DNA from 3 places in the Proteus terrae subsp. cibarius genome. Region 3 is predicted to be linked to each of the others. Evidence: predicted binding sites of a transcription regulator. Region 3 holds the regulator's gene; each other region holds the start of a gene.
What was found. The regulator CRP, encoded in region 3, controls carbon source genes, mostly activating them, when cyclic AMP is high. The targets are predictions, from matches to a motif close to ATGTGANNNNNNTCACAT.
Positions count from the first base shown of each region.

Region 1: the regulator CRP is predicted to act here: its motif matches at 3,525-3,542, upstream of GTH25_RS14815 (NupC/NupG family nucleoside CNT transporter).
Region 2: the regulator CRP is predicted to act here: its motif matches at 3,889-3,906, upstream of cdd (cytidine deaminase).

Region 1 is NZ_CP047349.1:3,221,575-3,229,202, forward strand. It holds gene deoA (thymidine phosphorylase) at 1-694, opposite strand, end outside; gene deoC (deoxyribose-phosphate aldolase) at 765-1,544, opposite strand; gene GTH25_RS14815 (NupC/NupG family nucleoside CNT transporter) at 2,064-3,365, opposite strand; gene GTH25_RS14820 (TatD family hydrolase) at 3,617-4,399, opposite strand; gene GTH25_RS14825 (patatin-like phospholipase family protein) at 4,392-5,456, opposite strand; gene GTH25_RS14830 (BON domain-containing protein) at 5,586-5,930, opposite strand; gene prfC (peptide chain release factor 3) at 6,628-7,628, opposite strand, start outside.
Region 2 is NZ_CP047349.1:1,180,533-1,188,160, forward strand. It holds gene yeiB (DUF418 domain-containing protein YeiB) at 1-161, shown strand, start outside; gene sanA (outer membrane permeability protein SanA) at 158-889, opposite strand; gene GTH25_RS05420 (NAD-dependent malic enzyme) at 1,031-2,728, opposite strand; gene cdd (cytidine deaminase) at 2,942-3,826, opposite strand; gene GTH25_RS05430 (CidB/LrgB family autolysis modulator) at 4,026-4,727, opposite strand; gene GTH25_RS05435 (CidA/LrgA family protein) at 4,721-5,194, opposite strand; gene metG (methionine--tRNA ligase) at 5,329-7,356, opposite strand; gene apbC (iron-sulfur cluster carrier protein ApbC) at 7,561-7,628, shown strand, end outside.
Region 3 is NZ_CP047349.1:3,622,850-3,630,477, forward strand. It holds gene GTH25_RS16595 (hydrolase) at 1-787, shown strand, start outside; gene GTH25_RS16600 (YheU family protein) at 784-1,005, shown strand; gene GTH25_RS16605 (phosphoribulokinase) at 1,071-1,940, shown strand; gene GTH25_RS16610 (OsmC family protein) at 2,030-2,437, opposite strand; gene crp (cAMP-activated global transcriptional regulator CRP) at 2,751-3,383, shown strand; gene argD (bifunctional acetylornithine/succinyldiaminopimelate transaminase) at 3,479-4,693, opposite strand; gene GTH25_RS16625 (aminodeoxychorismate synthase component II) at 4,811-5,386, opposite strand; gene ppiA (peptidylprolyl isomerase A) at 5,761-6,330, opposite strand; gene yihA (ribosome biogenesis GTP-binding protein YihA/YsxC) at 6,601-7,233, shown strand; gene GTH25_RS19430 (small protein SpfP) at 7,384-7,431, opposite strand.

The DNA.
Region 1 (7,628 bases), 400 kb from region 3:
CTGCGCCATTTGCTACTTGAACAATTGACTCAGCCAGCTCTTCAGATTTCTGATAAGTCGGCATAAAGGCACCCGAGCCCACTTTAACGTCCATCACTAATGCATCTAAGCCTTCAGCTAATTTTTTACCTAAAATAGATGCAGTGATAAGCGGGATTGAATCAACTGTAGCAGTAATATCACGGGTAGCATAAAAGCGTTTGTCAGCAGGTGCTAATGAATTAGTCTGTCCGATAATGGCAACACCGACATTGCGAATAATGTCGCGGAATTTCTCATCATCAGGGAAAATATCAAAGCCCGGAATTGCTTCAAGCTTATCTAATGTTCCACCTGTGTGGCCTAATCCACGACCAGAGATCATAGGAACATAACCACCACAAGCCGCAACCATTGGCCCTAACATCAGTGAAGTTACATCACCCACACCACCAGTTGAGTGTTTATCAACGATTGGGCCGTTTAAATTTAGGCTTTTCCAGTTCAGAACTGTACCGGAATCACGCATAGCTAATGTCAAAGCAACACGCTCTGGCATTGTCATATCGTGGAAATAAATAGTCATTGCTAATGCAGCAATTTGACCTTCAGAAACAGTATTATCTCTGACGCCATTAATGAAAAAACGAATTTCTTCCTCAGTTAAAGGATGACCATCACGCTTTTTACGAATAATCTCTTGGGCAAGAAACACTGCAACCTCCTGGTTTTATAGCATTGGTAACGCCCACAATAATGAAGAGTGGGCGTATTTCACGAATGGATTAGTAACCACTAGACGATTTTTGTTCGCCATGACCTAAAGTGGCTAATAAATTACCTAACAGGCTTGACGCGCCAAAACGGAAGTGACGGGCATCAACCCAGTTGTCACCCATAATGCGGTTAGCTAATGCAAGGTATTGAGCAGCTTCTTCAGCGGTACGTACACCACCCGCTGGTTTGAAACCAACTTCTTTGCCAACACCCATATCGTGGATCACTTGGATCATTAACTCAGCGCTTTCCAGTGTTGCATTTACAGGTACTTTACCTGTGGAAGTTTTAATAAAGTCAGCACCTGCTTTGATTGAAATTTCAGATGCTTTACGGATAAGTGCAGGATCTTTCAGCTCACCCGTTTCAATAATTACTTTCAGTAAAGAACCTGCCTCTGCACAAGCTTCTTTACATGCTTTAACGATATCAAAACCGATTTGCTCGTTACCTGCCATAAATGCACGGTAAGGGAAAACTACGTCAACCTCATCTGCGCCATAAGCTAATGCCGCGTTGGTTTCTGCTAATGCGATATCTAAATCATCATTACCATGAGGGAAGTTAGTTACGGTTGCAATTCGAACGTCTGGAGTACCCTGTTCGCGTAACACTTTACGTGCTAATGGAATAAAACGTGGGTAGATACAAATAGCGGCTGTATTGCCTTCTGGGCTTTTAGCCTGATGACATAATGCAGTCACTTTTGCATCAGTGTCGTCATCATTTAATGTAGTTAAATCCATCAAAGACAGCGCAAGGCGCGCTGCAGCGGTTAAATCTGTCATAAAACTCTCCAACGATGTTTCTCAAGCCCTTTTGGGCGTACGCTTAAGGTTAGCGATTAATTTGTTGGCGAGCGGACTTGGTTCCTTGAAGATGTTGCTGTAACTTGCGCTACAACGACAGCTGAGCTCCCTCTCACCGCGCTATGCTCACTTCGGCGACCCGTCATTGAGCCTTCGCCATTCCATGAAGTTTCAGCACATCTTATTTGAACACGCTAAGGAACAATTAGATGTGCTTTACGTCACACTAATCAAATGCAACTTGCAAACAATGACATAAAAATGTGACAAATATCACGTTTAGGTCATTTTCTGGTTTAATGTTACTCGAATAGCGCCTTTAAGTCGTCTTTATAACGCAAAAAAAAGCGTGATCAATATAAAATGATATTGCTATTGGCCCTACTCAATACAAATTGCGAAATATCTCACACAATAAAAATAGTTAACATTACAACAGAAAACAAACATAAAAGAGCAGATAGGTAAAACCCATCTGCTCTTCACAATAAAAATCAATTAAGCAGCAACCACTGCCATTGCTGTTAATGCAAAGAAGAAACCTGCAATTGTTGCACTCATTAAGTTAGAGAGTGTACCAGCAAGTACGGCCTTCATTCCTAAACGCGCCACATCTTTGCGACGGTTAGGCGCCATTCCACCTAAACCACCTAACAGTACGGCAACAGAAGAGAGGTTAGCAAAACCACACAATGCAAAGGAGATGATTATCTTCGTTTGCTCTGATAGCACCATAAGTCCAGAACCTGCAACTAATGCATCTTCTTGTAGATATTTACTAAACTCAGAGTAAGCATAGAACTCATTAATAACAATTTTTTGTCCAATAAATGAGCCTGCAATAGTTGCTTCACTCCAAGGTACCCCGATAAGGAAAGCAATTGGTGCGAAGATCCAACCTAACACTAATTCTAATGAGAAATTCTCATAACCAAACCAGCCACCAATACCGCCAAGAATACCATTAACTAATGCAATCAATGCAACGAAAGCAAGTAACATGGCACCGACGTTCAGAGCAAGCTGTAAGCCTGAAGAGGCACCCGCTGCGGCAGCATCAATAATATTGGCAGGTTTCTCATCATCTGCCATTTTATCAAGTGCATCTTTTTGATCATCAGGTGTTTCTGTTTCAGGGATCAATAATTTAGCAAAGAGTAAACCACCAGGAGCGGCCATAAAGGATGCAGTGATCAAATACTCTAACGGTACGCCCATGCTGGCGTATCCAGCAAGCACAGAACCTGCAACAGAGGCTAAACCACCACACATAACAGCAAAGAGCTCTGAGGTTGTCATTCTTGCAATATAAGGGCGAACAACCAGCGGGGCTTCTGTTTGCCCAACAAAGATATTAGCTGTTGCAGACATCGATTCTGTTCGTGATGTGCCTAATACTTTCTGTAAGCCACCACCAAGAATTTTAATCACAATTTGCATGATACCGAGGTAATACAGCACAGCAATTAGTGAAGAGAAGAATACGATAACAGGCAGCACGCGTAGGGCAAAAACGAAACCACCACCACCAAACAACTCAAACATTTTGTCTGATACTAGGCCGGCAAACAGAAAACTCATTCCATTTTCACCGTAATCAATGACATTTTTAACACCATCAGAAATAGCCATTAATACTTTACGACCACCATCTGAATAAAGTACAAATGCGCCTAAGCCAATCTGAATAAGGAATGCGCCACCAACTGTACGTAATCTAATTGCACGTCGATTGCTGGAAAACAGAATGGCTATCAATATTAATGTTGCCATTCCGACCAAGCTCATAATGAGTTGCATTGAAGGATCCCTGTTCACATAAAAATTTAATGGATTATCAATAACGCTCTAACCAGAGCTTATTGACTCTTTTTGCCGGATAATTATACCTAGTCTAAGAAAAGAACCCTCAATACCCATCACAAATAGAGTCTGAAAAAAGTAACACAAAAGTCATAAATGAGAAGTAGATCACACAAAAAAGAAAATTGCATTGTTGAACAGGCTAGGGAGTTTTTAACCTTTAGATAAACCGCATTTTCATTCAAGCGCTAGGTAATATTGTTGAGCCCAAATAATTGTAGGCTATTGAGATAGAGTTGCTCTGCGATCGCCTCTGGTGATCCTTGACGCAGCTCACAGAGTTGGGAAAAAACGTTCTGAATACGTTCTGGGCGATTAGGTTTACCTTGAAAACCACTTACAGGCATATCAGGAGCATCTGTTTCTAATAACAGATATTCTAGTGGTAACGAGGCAATTGCACGGCGAGTTTTTTGTGCTCGCTCATAAGTAATGGTTCCACCAACACCAATAAAATAGCCTTGCTGAATAAACTTTTCTGCCTGTTGCAGACTTCCTGCAAAACCATGAATAACCCCTTTGCGAGGCACATCATAACGGCGTAAAAGTGCACTTAGCTTATCGTGGGTTTTACGTGAATGTAGGATCACAGGTAAATCGAATTTAATCGCTAATTTAAGCTGTGCAATTAAAAATGCCTCTTGCTTCTCTGACTGGGGATTTTCCATATAATCATCAAGCCCAATTTCGCCGATAGCAACACAACGAGAAGTCGTTTTTAATTTTTGTTCCAATTCCAAAAGATGCTGTTCAGTATGCTCATTGATATATAAAGGGTGTAATCCCAATGCACAATATAATTGATGGTGATGGTTAGCGAGCTCTGCAACAACATCTAAATTCCAACGTGCAACGGCGGGAATAATGATTTTTTCAACATGAGCCTGACGCGCTAGTGACAAACTGTTAGCAATATCATCATAAAAAACCGGAAAATCAAAATGGCAGTGGGTATCAATAAATTTATTCATTCTGAATCTGCCTCACATCAGGGTGTACGCTGCGAGTTCCTTGTTGAATTATAGAGGCATTCTCTGCTTTATCAGCCTTCGCTTCTTGTTCAAACAAACTAAAGACTTTTTTATCGTGTTGTTTGAATTTTTTCTTAGAAAAGTGCTGACCAATTGTTGCCAGAAAATAGCGCCCACAACGTCTGCCCACATGATAATCATGATTTAGTGCACTTAAACGACTTCCTAGCGCGCTAGATTGCAATGTGGTTGGTGGATATATTTCAATAACCACAACATCTTCTGGGGGCGATTGGATAAATTTAATTGTCTCGGTATAGGTTTCGATATGCACTTGTGCCATCTCCATAAAGCGCTGTAAACGGCTATTTTCAAACCATTTTCCCATACGCTCAACCCATTCAGTTGTGTATTGATATTCAGAAGGAACAGTGCGAACAACAACAATAGTACGACAACCACGCCTATAAGCTTCTCTCACAGGGATAGCATCACTAATGCCACCATCATGATAAACAACATCATGAAATAAAACACCATTACGATAAAAAGCAGGAATAGCACTAGATGCTTTGATTATCTCAAGCCAAGTCGGTTCATCGGGTTGAAAATAATTTGCCTGAAAATTATCGGAACGACTTGCCACCATATAAAATTCACGCCCTGTATCAAAACGACGTAGCGCTGTTGGCATATCAAGAGGCATTTCTTTGGCAGTCGTTTCTATATACCAATCAAGATCCAGTAAATTACCACCACGGACAAAGCGAAGGGGATTAAAAAATTGATTATTAGTTGTATAGCGATTAATAATTTTACGTGCATATCCACGCTGACCACAGGCAAAAGCAGATAAATTTTGCGCTCCCGCAGACACCCCAAGTAAAATATCAAAGGGATCAAATTGTGATCGCATAAATTCATCAAGGACACCCGCAGTAAAGATCCCGCGTTGACCTCCGCCTTCACAAACTAAAGCGACTTTGCCTTGTGGTAGTGAGGATTGAAATTCGAGTGCAGTAATATTATTTAATGTGACAGGTATATACTTCCCCATAATGTCTCCTTTATACAACTTATCAAAGGATACCCGCACATTTTTTTGTCGTCATTCTTTTTACGTATTCATACAAATAAATCAGACAATATCTTCTTAGAATATGACGAATATAAAAGAAAATCATTTTTATGATTTGATATTTACATCTGAATCTACGCTTTTAACACCTTCAATTTTTTCAATAATTTGTAAGATTTTTTCTTCTTGCGCTTTACTATCAACAAAACCTGAAAGAAAAACATGTCCAAACTCAGTGCGAATAGAAATATTTTCACTATCAATATCTTGCATTGGTAATAGCGTATCTTTAATCTTATTCGAGATGGAAGTATCACTTAAATAATGCCCCGTGTTATTCCCACTGTTATTGATTTCGCTATACCACGATGTTTCAGCTGATGCGCCCATACTGACAAAAGCCAAGCCCATTGACATTACTAACGCTAATTTCAGCGTTTTATATTGTTCCATTGCTCTCCCCCTAATCACAATAACTGCGACAGGAAATATGTGTGTTTTAATATCTGTATTTTTATGAATTACTACAAAACTTTAACAATCTAAGCTATTACACTAATAAGCTATTTGAGTTAAATAAAGTAAAAAATAACAAATAAAGACTAATCCTAGTAATTTTATTCTAATAATAACGAATAAAACTATAATAAATTTTACATATATTTATAAATAAGTATAAAAACGAGCATAATGTTAACAGAAAAAAAAGAGATTAATTCCAAATGAAGAAGGGCTTTTGGGCTGGATATTAGAGATATGTTGAGTAGATTTAATAAAGAAAAGCTAAGAAACAAAAAAGGCTATATTAAAAAAACATAGCCTTTTCATTAAGTTAAATACTCTAAATAATTCAAGATGTAGCTAGGCGACAAGTAAATGAGTCGCTAGGAGCATACATAAGTATGTGACTAGTACGAATGAACGCAGTCAACAACGCTACACCTTGAAGTATGACGAGTATCATAAGTATGTGGCTAGTACGAATGAACACAGTCAACAACGCTACACCTTGAAGCAGAAGAGTAGATACTCTAAATAATTCAAGATGTAGCTAGGCGACAAGTAAATGAGTCACTAGGAGCATACATAAGTATGTGACTAGTACGAATGAACGCAGTCAACAACGCTACACCTTGAAGTATGACGAGTATCAGTGTTCACGTGTCTGATGAAACTCAACATCAGGATAACGCTCACGCGTTAAATTCAAGTTGACCATTGTTGGTGCGATATAAGTTAAGTTATCGCCGCCATCAAGTGCCAAGTTTTGTTCATTTTTACGTTTAAACTCTTCGAGTTTTTTCTCGTTATCACACTCAACCCAGCGAGCTGTTGAAACGTTAACGGATTCATAAATCGCTTCAACGTTATATTCACTCTTAAGTCTTGCAACAACCACATCAAACTGAAGTACACCCACAGCCCCTACGATTAAATCGTTATTTGCCAGTGGTCTAAAGACCTGTACAGCACCTTCTTCTGATAACTGCACCAATCCTTTAAGTAACTGTTTCTGTTTCAACGGATCACGTAAACGAATGCGACGGAATAGCTCCGGTGCAAAGTTTGGAATACCGGTAAATTTCAGAATTTCACCTTGAGTGAAAGTATCACCAATTTGGATTGTACCGTGGTTATGAAGACCGATAATATCCCCTGGATAAGCATGTTCAACGTGAGAACGGTCGCCAGCCATAAAGGTTAATGCATCAGAAATCACCACATCTTTTTTGATTCGAACTTGGTGTAATTTCATGCCTTTATCATACATACCAGATACAACGCGCAGGAATGCAACACGGTCGCGATGTTTAGGATCCATATTGGCTTGGATCTTAAAGACGAAACCCGTGAACGTTTCTTCAGAAGCGGTAACTTCACGCATATCGGTTTGACGAGGCATTGGTGCTGGTGCCCATTTTACAAGGCCATCAAGCATATGGTTAACACCAAAGTTACCTAATGCTGTACCAAAGAACACTGGAGTTAATTCGCCAGCTAAGAATGCTTCATGATCAAATTCATGAGATGCACCTAATACTAACTCTAATTCATCACGTAATTGGCTTGCTAAATCATCACCAATAGCTTCATCAAGCTCTGGGTTATCTAATCCCTTAATGACGCGAGAATCCTGAATAGTATGACCTT
Region 2 (7,628 bases), 1.5 Mb from region 3:
GGCTATTTAATCAATTTACTCTGCCGGAATTGATGCCTTTTGTTGTTGCCATTTGGGCAATCAATATCACTTTTGCTGTGATTTGGTTACGTTTTTTCCCACAAGGGCCAATAGAGTGGATCTGGCGTAAATCAGCCTCAAAATTAGCGCAATTCTTTTAGGTTTTTTCATGATTATTTTTGTTTAGAGGAAGTGATTCGACTTCCTCTGGTGAAACCGCAGGATAACCTTTAATGCCTTCTGGAATAGATTGTATTGCAGGAATAGTTTCTGGTGGCCCTAAAAAGCGTGGTTCACGGTTTAGAATATACACATCAATCATTGCACCAGCTCTGGCAAATACTTCGCGTACACGTACTTTAAACATGCTTTTAGGGGATGCAACAGCAAAGCATTGTGCGTCAATTCCTTTTTCTAATGCGATAAAAACGGCACGTTCACAGTGAAAACGCTGAGTGATAATGGTAAATCCATCTGTACCAAATACCTCTTTTGTTCGTACTACTGAATCAAGTGTTCTGAAGCCCGCAAAATCCATCACAATACGAGAGGCCGGAATGCCTGCTTTAATGAGATCTTTACGCATCGTATTCGGTTCATTATAGCTGTGCTTGGCATTATCACCACTGAGCAATAAATACTGAATTTTGCCACTATTATAAGCATTAACAGCGCCTTGGATGCGATATTGATAAAACTGATTTATATAACCGCTGGTGTAGTACTTCGATGTGCCTAATACCATGCCTACCTTTTTAGCAGGTAGCGTATCCACATCTTCAAAGATATAAGGATTGGTTTTCCAACCGATCCAGCGATCGCAGGCAATCAAGATGACAGCAAGCAGAATAAAAAGTGTGAGAAAGAGATAAATGAGGCGTTTTAGCATTTCCTTGCCTTAATGACGCAAATAATGAATGACTTTCATAATGCTTAAGGCTACTTGAGCGGAGATAGGGAAGCAAGAAAAAAGCGCTTCATATTAAGTAATGATGCGCTTTTCAGAATGGTACTTAGTGTTTCAAGCTACTTAGAACGAGGTTCTTTTGTAAATACGGTACTCTGGTGACCAATAGTTACGTTCAATAGCTTCTTCTAATGCTGAATCAGAAGTTACGGTAGCAACACCTTGTACTTGAGCTTCTTTTGCAACTTGTTTTGCGATATAACGCGAAACTTGCTGAATATCAGCCAGTAAAGGTAACAGAGAACCATCACCATCTTTTGCCATTGGTGAGCAATCAGCTAATGCACGGCTTGCAACCATTAACATGGCATCAGTAACACGTTTTGCACCACATGCGATAACACCTAGCCCAATACCTGGGAAGATATAAGAGTTGTTGCATTGTGCAATTGGATACTCTTTATCTTTGTATTTAACCGGTGCAAATGGGCTACCCGTTGCGACTAAAGCTTGTCCATTAGTCCAATTGATAATATCTTCAGGACGCGCTTCTACACGAGAAGTCGGGTTAGATAATGGCATTACGATAGGGCGTTCACAGTGTTTGTGCATTTCACGAATAATTTCTTCAGTGAATAAACCTGCTTGTCCTGAAACACCAATCAAAATAGTCGGTTTTGCATTCTTAACCACTTCTAACAGTGAAATCGCATCGCTTCCGGTTTCCCAATCAGCAATAGTTTCACTTTTTTGGATAAGTTTGCTTTGGAAATCAAGTAGATTTGGCAGTTTATCTGTTAATAAGCCAAAACGGTCGACCATAAAGATACGTTGACGCGCTTGTTCATCACTTAAACCTTCGGACTTCATTTGGGCAATGATTTGCTCAGCAATACCGCAACCTGCTGAGCCTGCACCTAAGAAAGTGACAGTTTGGTCTTTTAATTGGCGGCCAGCAGCACGACTTGCTGCAATTAAGCTACCTAAAGTAACAGACGCTGTACCTTGAATATCATCGTTAAAGCAACATAGCTCATCACGATAACGGTTTAATAAAGGCATCGCATTTTTTTGTGCGAAATCTTCGAATTGCAGTAAAACATTTGGCCAGCGACGTTTAACAGCTTGAATAAACTCATCAACAAACTCGTTATATTCATCACCTGTAATGCGAGGATGACGCCATCCCATATACAGAGGATCGTTTAAACGTTGTGGGTTGTTAGTACCCACATCAAGTACAACAGGCAGTGTGTACGCCGGGCTAATACCACCACACGCGGTATATAAAGAGAGTTTACCGATAGGAATACCCATACCACCGATACCTTGGTCACCTAGACCAAGAATGCGTTCGCCATCTGTTACAACAATGACTTTTACGTTCTGTTTCGTGGCGTTTTGTAGCATATCGTCGATATTGGCACGGTTAGGGTAAGAGATAAATAAACCACGAGCACGACGATAAATATCAGAGAAATGTTCACAAGCTTCACCTACTGTTGGTGTGTAAATGATAGGCATCATTTCAGTTAGGTGAGATTCCAATAGACGATAAAATAGGGTTTCATTGGTATCTTGGATATTTCGTAGGTAAATATGTTTATCGTTATCGTTTTTGAAATCAAGATATTGGCGATAAGCGCGTTCAACCTGTTCTTCGATGGTTTCAACTGCTTCAGGCAGTAAACCATGTAAGTTAAAGGTGCTGCGTTCTTCTTCGCTGAAAGCACTACCTTTATTTAACAGGGGAAATTCAAGCAGGATTGGACCTGCATACGGGATGTAGAGAGGGCGTTTACTTTCGTGTTCCAGTTCCATGAAAAATACTCTTGTAAGGCAGTTAGTCACATGACAATTGTAGATCCTACAAAATAATAAAAATATGTACAGCTTATGTTATTTTTTTATGATTTTTATGCTTAGAAATGAGAGATAGATACGGTTGTTACAACTTTTTCTGGTAAGCATCAGCAAAATTTACATGCTGATGCTTTTTTAGGAGAGATTTTTAGAGGAATAAGTTAAAACTTTTTACAAAGTGATACGTTGCATTTGGCGACAACCTAAAGCAGTTAATGTTGCTTGTGTTGCATCCCATTGCGTTAAAACTGTCTCTGTTTTTTCGATTAAGACAGCAGATTCAATATCCATAACACTCTCACCCGCCATATTTAACAAAATTAATGCGGCTTGTAGTGGCGGTAAACTTGGGTTGAATGCGGCATTTTCTGCGTAACTACCTTGGAATATTTTGCCATTTTTCATTTGAACAGCAATACCACTGTGCGACTCACTATAAGGAGCATGGCTACGATTCGTGGCTTGTAGCGCTTGTTGTGCTAATTCACTAGGGTTATCAATTTTGTAACCGTGATTAACTTTGTCCATTAATAAAGAGGTGATATTGAGATCTTTCGGGCCAAAGCTATCAGGTAAATAATCACCTAATGTTGCCATTTTTCTTCCCGGTAACTGAATTTGAATATGGGTGCCACTGTTCAATTCGTTCATAAACTGGCGACAGTGACCACAAGGTGTATAGTTAACGGTAACGGAGATCAAGCGAGATTCACCTTGTAACCACGCATGAGTCACAGCACTTTGTTCTGCGTGAACAGTTTGTTGTAGTGGGGCACCTGCAAATTCCATGTTGGCACCAAAGTAGAGATTACCACTTTCACCACGAGCAATAGCACCAACATTAAAATGAGATATCGGTGTCACTGCACAAGCAGCCGCGACTGGTAAAAGTGCGAGGGCTAAGGCATCATCATTACATTGTAACTGTGTTTTTATGGCATTGACCTGCTCTGCTGTAAACATTGCAGGGAATTCATCCTGCTCAAGATAAGGAGCAAGTGCTTGTTGTAACTGAGGGGATAAATCTGACCAAACTGCCTGAAAACGAGTATGCATACATGAGTCTCCCATTAATCTTTCTGTATTATAAGATTCTAGGCATCTTTACTCATTCTTATATGTGATGAAAATCATATTTTCAATGAAACAATTGCAACAAATTCATTAATTGAGAGATGTATCTCAAATTTATAGCAAAAATCCCCGAAGTAAAATTAATTAAATCGGGGATTTGAAAGGTAGAGTATAAAAAATATTAACTATAAAGATGCAAAATAATAGGGAAGATAAACGGAGCAAGTAAAGAGGTAATAATCCCACATGTCATTAATGCCAATGAACTATAAGCACCTTCGATATAATCCACTTCTGCCGCTCTTGCTGTTCCTACTGCATGCGAAACGGTTCCCATCGCTAATCCCCGAGAGGCGTGAGTTGGAATTCGCAATATCTTGAATAGAGTGTGACCAAAAATGGCACCTAAAATACCTACTGCAATAACACATGCAGCACTGATTGCAGGAATACCACCTATGGAGTCTGCAACTGCCATTGCGATAGGTGTTGTGACTGATTTAGGTAAGACTGATGCGGCAATTTCGGGAGTTGCTCCTGCCCATAAGGCAATCGCAGTACCACTGACCATGGCTGCAACACTACCAATAAAGCAAATACTTATCAGTGATTTCCATTGTGCGCGAATTTGGTGTAATTGCTGATAAAGCGGAATAGCTAAAGCAACAACGGCAGGTTGTAATAAATCATTTAAAATACGACTACCTGCAAAATAGTGTTCGTAAGGAGTATGTGTAATTAATAAGATAGGAATAATAACCGCAATACCAATAAGTAAAGGGTTCAATATAGGTAATTTATAACGAGCAGCAAGTTTACGTGATAAATAAAAGATAATTATGGTTAAAGGAAGTGACCACCATATATTCGTTAACACTAACATTTTTTCTTCTCACTTAATGCTTTATCATCATCTTTTTCTTTTGTTTCAATAATATCTTCAACTAGATCTGGTTTTGAACCTACGATAATACGCTCACGATGAACATAATGTGAACAGTAAGCAACCAGTGCCATAACCCCAAACGTACTGACTATACAGGCTAAAACGATAGGGAAAAGTTGCTGACTAAGTAAATCATAATAATTCATTACGGCTACCCCGATAGGGATAAAGAGCAATGACATATTTTTCAGCAGGATATTGGCGCCAGGTTTAACCCAACGCAAAGGAATAAGCTGGAAAGCAAGTAAACCAAAAAGGATCAGTAACCCAATAATACTACCTGGAACCGCGAAGGGTAGAAGAGCTGAAATAAGATTACCAGCAAAAAGACAAAGATAAAGTACCAAAAAAGATCGTAGATAATGCCAAAGTGTAATCTGCAATCGTGCCCGTTTAGATTTCATAAGTAAGTGTCCCAAATCAACTAACAGAATTATCATACACCGATTTTGAAAGTGTGCTATGGATCACAATAAAAAAAGAGCGGGGCTCTAATAGAACCCCGCCATATATTTATTTGGCAAATGAATCTTGGTTGTTATTTCACTTGTTGACCCGGTTTTGCACCAGAATCTGGGCTGAGTAAGAAAATATCTTTATCGCCAGGGCCTGCTGCCATTACCATGCCTTCTGAAATACCAAAACGCATTTTACGAGGTGCTAAGTTTGCTACCATTACCGTTAAGCGACCTTCTAACACTTTAGGATCTGGGTATGCAGTACGAATACCTGAGAATACTTGGCGAGTTTCGCCACCTAAGTCCAAAATTAATTTCAGTAGTTTGTCTGAGCCTTCAACAAAGTCTGCTTGTTTAATTTCAGCGATACGCATATCGATTTTCGCAAAATCATCAAATTTGATGGTTTCTTGAATAGGTGCATCAGCCAATGGCCCCGTTACTTCTTTTACTGGAGCAATGGTACTTTTTGATGCTTCAACCATTGCGTTAGCTTTATCCATTTCAATACGGTTAAACAACGCTTTGAATTTAGTGATTTCTTGGCCTAACAGTGGTTGATCAAGTGCATCCCATGTTAATTGGGTTTGTAAAAAGGCTTCTGAACGTTCTGTCAGTGAAGGTAATACAGGTTTCAGATACGTCATCAATACACGGAATAAGTTAATTCCCATAGTACAGATTGCTTGTAACTGAGTATCTTGACCTTCTTGTTTTGCCACTACCCAAGGGGCTTTTTCATCGATATAACGGTTAGCTTCATCAGCTAATGCCATAATTTCACGAATGGCTTTACCAAACTCACGATTTTCAAATGATTGTGCGATAGTTTCTTTCATATCAACAAAGTGTTGATAAAGTTTAGCATCATCTAAAGAATCAGCTAATTTGCCATCAAAACGCTTGCTGATAAAACCTGCTGTACGCGATGCAAGGTTCACCACTTTATTAACAATGTCGCTGTTTACACGTTGAACAAAGTCTTCTAAGTTTAGGTCAATATCGTCAATGCGTGATGAAAGTTTTGCAGCATAGTAATAACGTAGGCAATCCGCATCAAAATGATCAAGATAAGCGCGAGCAGTAATAAAGGTGCCACGAGATTTTGACATCTTCGCACCATTTACTGTGACATAACCATGAACAAACAAGTTTGTTGGTTTGCGATATTCGCTACCTTCTAACATTGCAGGCCAGAATAAGCTGTGGAAATAGACGATATCTTTACCAATAAAGTGATAAAGGTCAGCTTTGCTGTCTTTATTCCAAAATTCATCAAAACTTAAATCACCACGTTTTTCACATAAGTTTAAGAATGAACTCATGTAGCCAATCGGTGCATCTAGCCATACATAGAAATATTTACCCGGTGCATCTGGAATTTCGAAACCGAAATAAGGCGCGTCACGAGTGATATCCCACTGTTGTAAACCACTGTCGAACCATTCTTGCATCTTATTCGCAACTTGTTCTTGCAGTGCACCAGAGCGTATCCACGCTTGTAACATGTTGCTAAATGCAGGTAAGTCGAAGAAATAGTGTTCTGTTTCGCGCATTACAGGCGTTGAACCTGATACGACAGAGCGTGGATTAATTAATTCTGTTGGGCTGTAAGTTGAGCCACAAACTTCACAGTTATCACCATATTGGTCTTGCGCTTTACATTTAGGGCAAGTGCCTTTTACAAAACGGTCAGGCAAGAACATGCCTTTTTCTTCATCATAAAGCTGAGAAATTGTTTTGCTTTTGATGTGACCATTCTTTTTCAGTGCAAGATAAATTTTAGTCGATAATTGGCGACTCTCTTCACTGTGTGTAGAGTGATAATTGTCATAACTGATATTGAAGCCTGCAAAATCCTGCTGATGCTCTTTGCTCATTTCTTCAATCATGGTTTCTGGAGTTATGCCCAATTGTTGAGCTTTCAGCATAATTGGGGTGCCGTGGGCATCGTCAGCGCAGATGAAATGAACTTCTTTGCCGCGCATTCGTTGATAACGGACCCAGATATCTGCCTGAATGTGCTCAAGGATATGACCGAGATGAATTGAACCGTTAGCATAAGGTAACGCGCAGGTTACCAATAATTTATTCGCGACGTGAGACATAGTAAGGATCTTACTTCCATAAAATTAATAAAAGGGACTTTGATGGTAACCGATCCATCATGATGTCGCTAGGGCAATAATCGAGTTTTTGCAAGAGAAATTTCAGTTGGCAAATTGAGGTAAGGCATTATCGTAGTCATCTACTATCTGATATGATAGATACACTCATATATTTAATAAATAATGAAAACGAGAGGAGCCGGGATGAGTGATAAATCCCCCGAGCAGACCACCCCTGAGATTCTGAATGAAAAAGTTTCAGGTGTCTTGTC
Region 3 (7,628 bases):
TCATGGCTTAGAAGGTGGGTTTAGTAGCCCTTATGCTCATGGCATGTTAGCCGCCGCAAAAGAGAGAGGCTGGCTAAGCGTTGTGATGCATTTTAGAGGATGCAGTGGTGAACCCAATAGACAAAATCGCATTTACCACTCAGGTGAAACAGAAGATGCTCGCTACTTCTTAAATTGGTTGAAAAAGGAATTTGGCGAACAACCAACAGCCGCCGTTGGCTATTCACTTGGTGGAAATATGCTTGCCTATTATCTTGCTGAAAGTGGTGAAAATGCGGTTGTAGATGCAGCTGTTATTGTCTCTGCGCCATTAATGCTTGAACCATGTTCAACAAAAATTGAACATGGTTTTTCTCGTTTTTACCAATGGTATCTGTTAAAAGAACTTAAAAATAACGCAACCCGAAAACTTATTCGCTATCCAGAATCCTTACCGATTAGCTTATTGACGATAAAATCCATCAAAAAACTACGCCAGTTTGACGATCTTATTACGTCTAAAATTCACGGGTTTAAAGATGCATTAGATTATTATCGCCAATGCAGTGCGTTGCCTTTATTAAATAAAATAAAGAAAACGACACTTATCATTCATGCTAAAGACGATCCATTTATGTCTGCGGATGTTATTCCTGATGTCAAAACGCTACCCAATAACATTGAATACCAACTTACAGAGTTTGGTGGGCATGTGGGATTTGTTGGTGGGAAGCTATCAAAACCGGTGATGTGGCTAGAAAGGCGTATTCCTGATTGGTTGGCTACCTATTTGGAGAAAGCAAAATGATAATACCTTGGAGCGAGCTTTCAACTGAAACTCTAGACAATCTCATTGAAAGTTTCGTTTTACGAGAAGGTACTGATTATGGTATCCAAGAGAAAACGCTTGAGCAAAAAGTCGCCGACGTAAAAAAACAACTTAAATCCGGTGAGGCCGTGTTGGTTTGGTCTGAACTTCATGAGAGCGTCAATATTATGCCTGCATCGCAATTTCGCTCTGATTAGTTATTCAAAGTTAGCGATGTATCGCCATCAATAAGGGCCAACCTTATTTAGCAAAAGGATAACCTATGTCAATTAAGCATCCTATCATCGCAGTAACTGGTTCAAGTGGTGCAGGAACCACCACAACAAGCCAAGCTTTTCGTAAAATATTCCAACAGTTCAATGCAAATGCTGCATTGATTGATGGAGATAGTTTTCATCGCTATACCCGTCCTGAAATGGATATGGCGATAAGAAAAGCCAGAGAACAAGGTAGACATATCAGTTATTTTGGCCCTGAAGCAAATGATTTTAGCTTACTGAGTAAGACCTTAAGTCAATATAGCGATACAGGACAAGGACAATCTCGCAAATATCTACACTCTTATGATGAAGCAACCCCTTACAACCAATTACCGGGAACATTTACCCCTTGGGAGCCATTAGCTAGTAATACTGATATTCTCTTTTATGAAGGATTGCACGGTGGCGTTGTTACCAACGAACATGATGTAGCTCAACATGTTGATTTATTGGTCGGTGTTGTTCCTATCGTCAACCTAGAGTGGATACAAAAGCTTATCCGAGACACGACAGAAAGGGGACACTCACAAGAAGCGGTAAGAGATTCAGTTGTACGCTCTATGGACGATTATATTAGCTACATTATTCCTCAATTCTCACGCACCCACATTAACTTCCAACGCGTTCCGACCGTTGATACTTCAAACCCTTTTTCTGCCAAAGCAATCCCCACTCTTGATGAAAGTTTTATTGTTATTCGTTTTCGTGGCTTAACTGATATTGATTTTCCCTATTTACTTGCGATGTTACATGGCTCGTTTATGTCAACAATAAACACTATTGTTGTACCGGGCGGGAAATTAGGATTAGCGATGGAATTAATTATGGCACCATTAGTCAAAAAATTATTAAATGGCGAAAAGATAAGTTAACCAAAATAAAATTTGTCTCTATAAAAATAATATCCCTTAATTAATGGGATATTATTTTTCAAATTAAACTTTATTTTAAAATATCAAAATTAGTCAACATCTTTTATTTCAAATGAATGCGTAATATTGGCTGCTTTTCCTAACATTAAAGAAACAGAACAATATTTTTCTGCGGATAATTGAACTGCTCGTTCTACGATTTTATCCGTTAATTCTTTACCTGAAACAATAAAATGTAAATTGATATCAGTAAATAAACGAGGGGCTTCTTCGCGTCGCTCTGATGTTAATTTCACTTCACAATCAGTCACTTGGTGACGACCTTTACGTAAAATGCTTACGACATCAATAGCGCTACATCCACCCGCAGCAATTAATACCATTTCCATTGGGCTTGGGGCTTTATCACCCGAATTCCCATCCATCATAATCTGATGGCCTGATGAAGATTCGCCGACAAAAGATAAATCTTCAACCCACTTAACTCGCGCTTCCATTTATTTTCCCCCTAAAGATGACAGAAACTAAAAGAGTACATTCTCATAATTCAACTAGCAATTAGCAAATAGGTTTATTATGCTGACTGCGTAAAACGAGACTTAATGCACTAATTGTGTTAAAAACAATATCTGCTTGATGATAGTGGTTAAGATCAATGCATTATTTTCTCATTTATTATAATCTACTCCATATTAACTGACCGTGTTCTCAGGAAGTTAATAGGTAAAGATAGGATTTTTAAGCACGCTGTCTCAAAAGGGAACCTATCCGTTTTGAAAGGCTGCATTTAACGTACAGAGGATAACGCGAATGGTTCTCGGCAAGCCGCAAACAGACCCGACTCTTGAATGGTTTTTGTCACACTGCCATATTCACAAATATCCATCCAAGAGCACGCTGATCCACCAAGGTGAGAAAGCGGAAACACTTTATTATATTGTTAAAGGTTCCGTGGCTGTTCTTATTAAAGATGAAGAAGGAAAAGAAATGATCCTCTCCTACCTAAACCAGGGGGATTTCATCGGTGAACTTGGATTATTTGAAGAAGATCAAGAACGTAGTGCATGGGTTCGAGCAAAAACAGCCTGTGAAGTAGCAGAAATTTCCTATAAAAAATTCCGCCAATTAATTCAGGTTAACCCTGATATTCTGATGCGCCTTTCTGCTCAAATGGCGAACAGATTACAAACAACATCAGAAAAAGTAGGTAACCTTGCTTTCCTTGATGTAACAGGCCGTATTGCACAAACCTTATTAAACTTAGCAAAACAACCCGATGCAATGACACATCCTGATGGCATGCAAATTAAAATTACACGTCAGGAAATTGGTCAAATCGTTGGTTGTTCACGCGAAACTGTAGGCCGTATTCTGAAAATGCTGGAAGATCAAAACTTGATCTCCGCACACGGTAAAACTATCGTCGTTTACGGGACTCGCTAAGTTTTCCCGCTCGAAACAAACAATAGCCCATAACAGGGCTATTGATATACTTTTTGTGAAAACCCCATCCTCGCTGATGGGGTTTTCAGTTGATACTATCCTTTTACAAATTCTGCAATAGCCGCTTTCAATGCCACCATTCCTTCTTGCAGTTCTTCTTGAGTAATAATTAACGACGGTGTAAAACGCATCACATCAGCCCCTGCATTTAACATCATTAAGCCATGTTTAGTAGCAAGACCGAGTAATTCTTTGGCTTTACCTTCATATTGTGGCGCTAATTGCGCTCCTATCAACAAACCTTGTCCACGGATTTGCGAAAAGACATGGTACGTTTGATTGATTGCCGCCAGTTCATCCACAATCCATTGATAGCGCTTTTCTACCCCCTCAAGTACCTCAGGTGTATTAATTAAATCAAATGCGACATTGCCCACTGCACAAGCTAATGGATTGCCACCATAGGTTGTACCATGCGTTCCAACCCCCATTGCGGAAGCTATCTCATATGTTGTTAACATCGCACTAAGTGGAAAACCGCTTCCCAGCGCTTTTGCGGTTGTAATAATGTCTGGTGTCACATCATAGTTCATATAGGCAAACAGTTTACCTGTACGCCCCATACCTGTTTGTACTTCATCAAGAACAAGTAGAGCTTGATGCTTATCACACAGCTCACGTAGCCCTCTCATAAACTCAGGTGTTGCCGCTGTTACGCCACCTTCACCTTGAACTGGCTCTAAAATAACGGCACAAGTGTGGTCATCCATAACCGCTTTAACAGCATCTAAATCATTAAACGGTACATGTACGATATCGGCAGGCTTAGGACCAAAACCATCCGCATATTTAGGTTGTCCACCAACCGATACTGTAAACAGCGTTCTGCCATGAAATGCATTGTGAAAGGCAATAATTTTAGTTTTATAAGGGCTATGACGAGTAATGGCATAATGGCGAGCCAATTTAAATGCGGCTTCATTTGCTTCTGCGCCCGAATTGGCAAAAAAGACACGTTCTGCAAATGTGTTATCTATTAATTTTTGTGCTAAACGTAATGCAGGTTCATTCGTAAAAATATTACTGACGTGCCAAAGTTGCTCACTTTGTTCTTTCAAGGCTTGATTTAGAGCTGGATGAGCATGCCCTAGTGCTAAAACCGCAATACCACCAGCAAAATCGATATACGATTTTCCTTGCTGATCCCAAACACGGCTACCCATCCCTTTGACAGGAATAAATTCTGCGGGTGAATAAATTGGCAACATTACTTGATCGTATGTTGCCCTATTGATGCTTTGATTTGTCATTACCCCACCTGATCGTTATCCATATTCAATATGAAAATATAATCACCAAATATGAATAAAAAATCAAATGTGGTTTTGTATAAAAAGACGTTATTTCGCTATTTAAATGCTATCCATTTAATATTTAAGGAAATTATTTAATAGCTCATGTCCTTGTTCACTTAAAATACTTTCCGGGTGAAATTGAACCCCTTCAATTGGCAGTGTACGATGGCGAATTCCCATAATTTCATCAACATTTCCATCATGTTGGCTCCATGCCGTCACTTCAAAAGGTACTGGTAATGTTGTCGCGTCAATCACCAAAGAGTGGTAACGCGTCACACTTAAAGGTCTATTAAGTCCCTTAAAAACACCTTGTTGATTATGATGTATTAATGAATTTTTACCATGCATCACTTCTCGTGCTCTGATAACCGATGCACCGAAAGCTTGCCCTATCGCTTGATGTCCAAGACAAACCCCAAGAATAGGAATTTCACCGGCAAACCGCTGTATAGCCTCAAGAGAGATCCCTGCTTCATCAGGAGTACAAGGTCCTGGCGAGATAACAAGATGTGCTGGCATCATCTTTTCTATCTCTTTAAGTCCGATCTCATCGTTACGCTTAACAACAACCTCAGCACCCAATTCACAGAAATACTGATAGAGGTTGTAGGTAAACGAGTCGTAATTATCAATAAGTAACAGCATATTAGCCTATCCGACTGATTTTCTTATCATTATCTATTTTATTACTATTTTAAAGCGAGTGTAGATTTGCCAAAATAGTTCGTTGTTTAACCGACTTGGGTACAACAAAGCCGATTATCATAGCACAGGTATAAAATATGAATAGTAAGCAAGAAAACCTGCTGATTTATTGCGCAATAACAAGAATGACGGTAATTGATGATGAATAGAGTGATTAATAGCGTAGTGAATACTTATTGCAGGAGATCACACGAAAAAAGGAAGGATAAAAAATATTTTTTTCGTACTAAAAAACCCGGAATGAAAACACTCATTCCGGTTTATATGCATTTTATCTTATTAGAATAAGTAGATATCCTATCCTAATAATGCGTTTATTGTTTTACGACTTCCGCAGATAAAATAGTAACCGTTTTTACTGGCACATTTTGGTAAGGCCCTATGTTACGAGTTGGAGTTTGTGAAATTTTATCGACTACATCCATTCCTTTCACAACTTTCCCAAATACGGCATAGCCAAAATCACGTTGGCCGTGATCTAAAAATGCATTGTCAGCCACATTAATAAAGAACTGGCTGGTTGCGCTGTCTTTATCTGACGTGCGCGCCATGGCAATAGAACCTTTTACATTGCGCAATCCATTATCGGCTTCATTTTTAATTGGCGCTCTGGTTTGTTTTTGCTGTAAATCAGCAGTAAAACCACCGCCTTGAACCATAAAACCAGGAATAACACGATGAAAAGTGGTGCCGTTATAGTACCCATCTTCGACATACTGAATAAAATTTTTCGTTGTAATGGGGGCTTTTTTATTATCCAGTGATATTTCAATATTGCCTTCAGAGGTGACTAATTTAACGAAGGTTTCTCCCGTTGCCATTGCAAAAGTCGCTGTTGTTAAAGTGCAAGCGGTAACGAAGGTGACAAGAAAACGTTTTAACATGCAGGGATCCTTTACTTTAATAGTCTACAACTTACTTAATATGCAGCGATTCTAATTCGCTGAGGTAAATAGTGCCAATCATTTACCTTTATTTACGCTCAATAAGTCTAATTACGTTATAACAGGGTAAATTTTAATTTTTAAGCACTGTTATAAGTCATTAAATTGCGCCAAAATAGAGCAAATAAATATTTTAGATATTCATTTTCATGCAAAATTGAAATAAGTATGCATGAAAAGCCGCATTATTTCAGAGAGGTTTATACCATAATGGCCCAATTTAACTACCAAAAAGCACATTTCATTATCAGTGCGCCTGATATCCGCCATTTACCACTAGATACAGGAATTGAAATTGCCTTTGCGGGTCGCTCTAATGCCGGTAAATCCAGTGCTTTAAATGCGTTAACCCAACAAAATGGATTAGCCAGAACCAGTAAAACGCCAGGCCGTACTCAATTAATCAACCTTTTCCAAATTGAAGAAGGTTTACGCTTAGTCGATTTACCCGGCTACGGCTATGCTCAAGTTCCTGAAGAAATGAAACGTAAATGGCAACGCTCTTTAGGTGAATACTTACAAAAAAGAGAATGCCTAAAAGGTGTCGTTATTTTAATGGATATTCGTCATCCATTAAAAGATCTCGATATGCAAATGATTGACTGGGCTGTAGGCTCAGAGCTTCCTACTCTCGTTTTACTGACTAAAGCAGATAAACTCGCATCAGGTGCGCGTAAAAAGCAGTTAATGAGCGTACGTGAAGAGCTGGCAAATAAAGTGGGCGATATCCGCGTAGAATATTTTTCATCATTGAAAAAAATCGGTATTGATAAGCTACGTAACACACTTAATGAATGGTTTTCAGGTTCAGAAGAACAACCTACAAATGATGACAACGCTTAATTATCTTCTTTTTTCTCAACGATAGCGTTCTGTTCTTCTATTGATAAAAGGGAAATCACTTTCCCTTTCACTTCTCGCACAAACCACCCCAGTGAATTTTAGGCAAAAAAATGCCCCAGTCGAAATAAAGTCGACTGGGGCAGCTAATATTCAGCTAAATCCGATTACGTGAAGTAAAAGGTCTGAAAGATAGAACATCTTACCTCTGTACCCTACGAGAGATAATGTACTCTATTTTATTGGTTAATAAAAGCCCTTTTGTAATTTTTTTTCACATGCAGACACGATTCAGCTATGTATTTATGTATTCAAACCATAAATAAATGTAGTTTAATTACATAATTATGAGACTTTAATCACTTACGTGAATATGATTAAAAATAGAACAAATCACA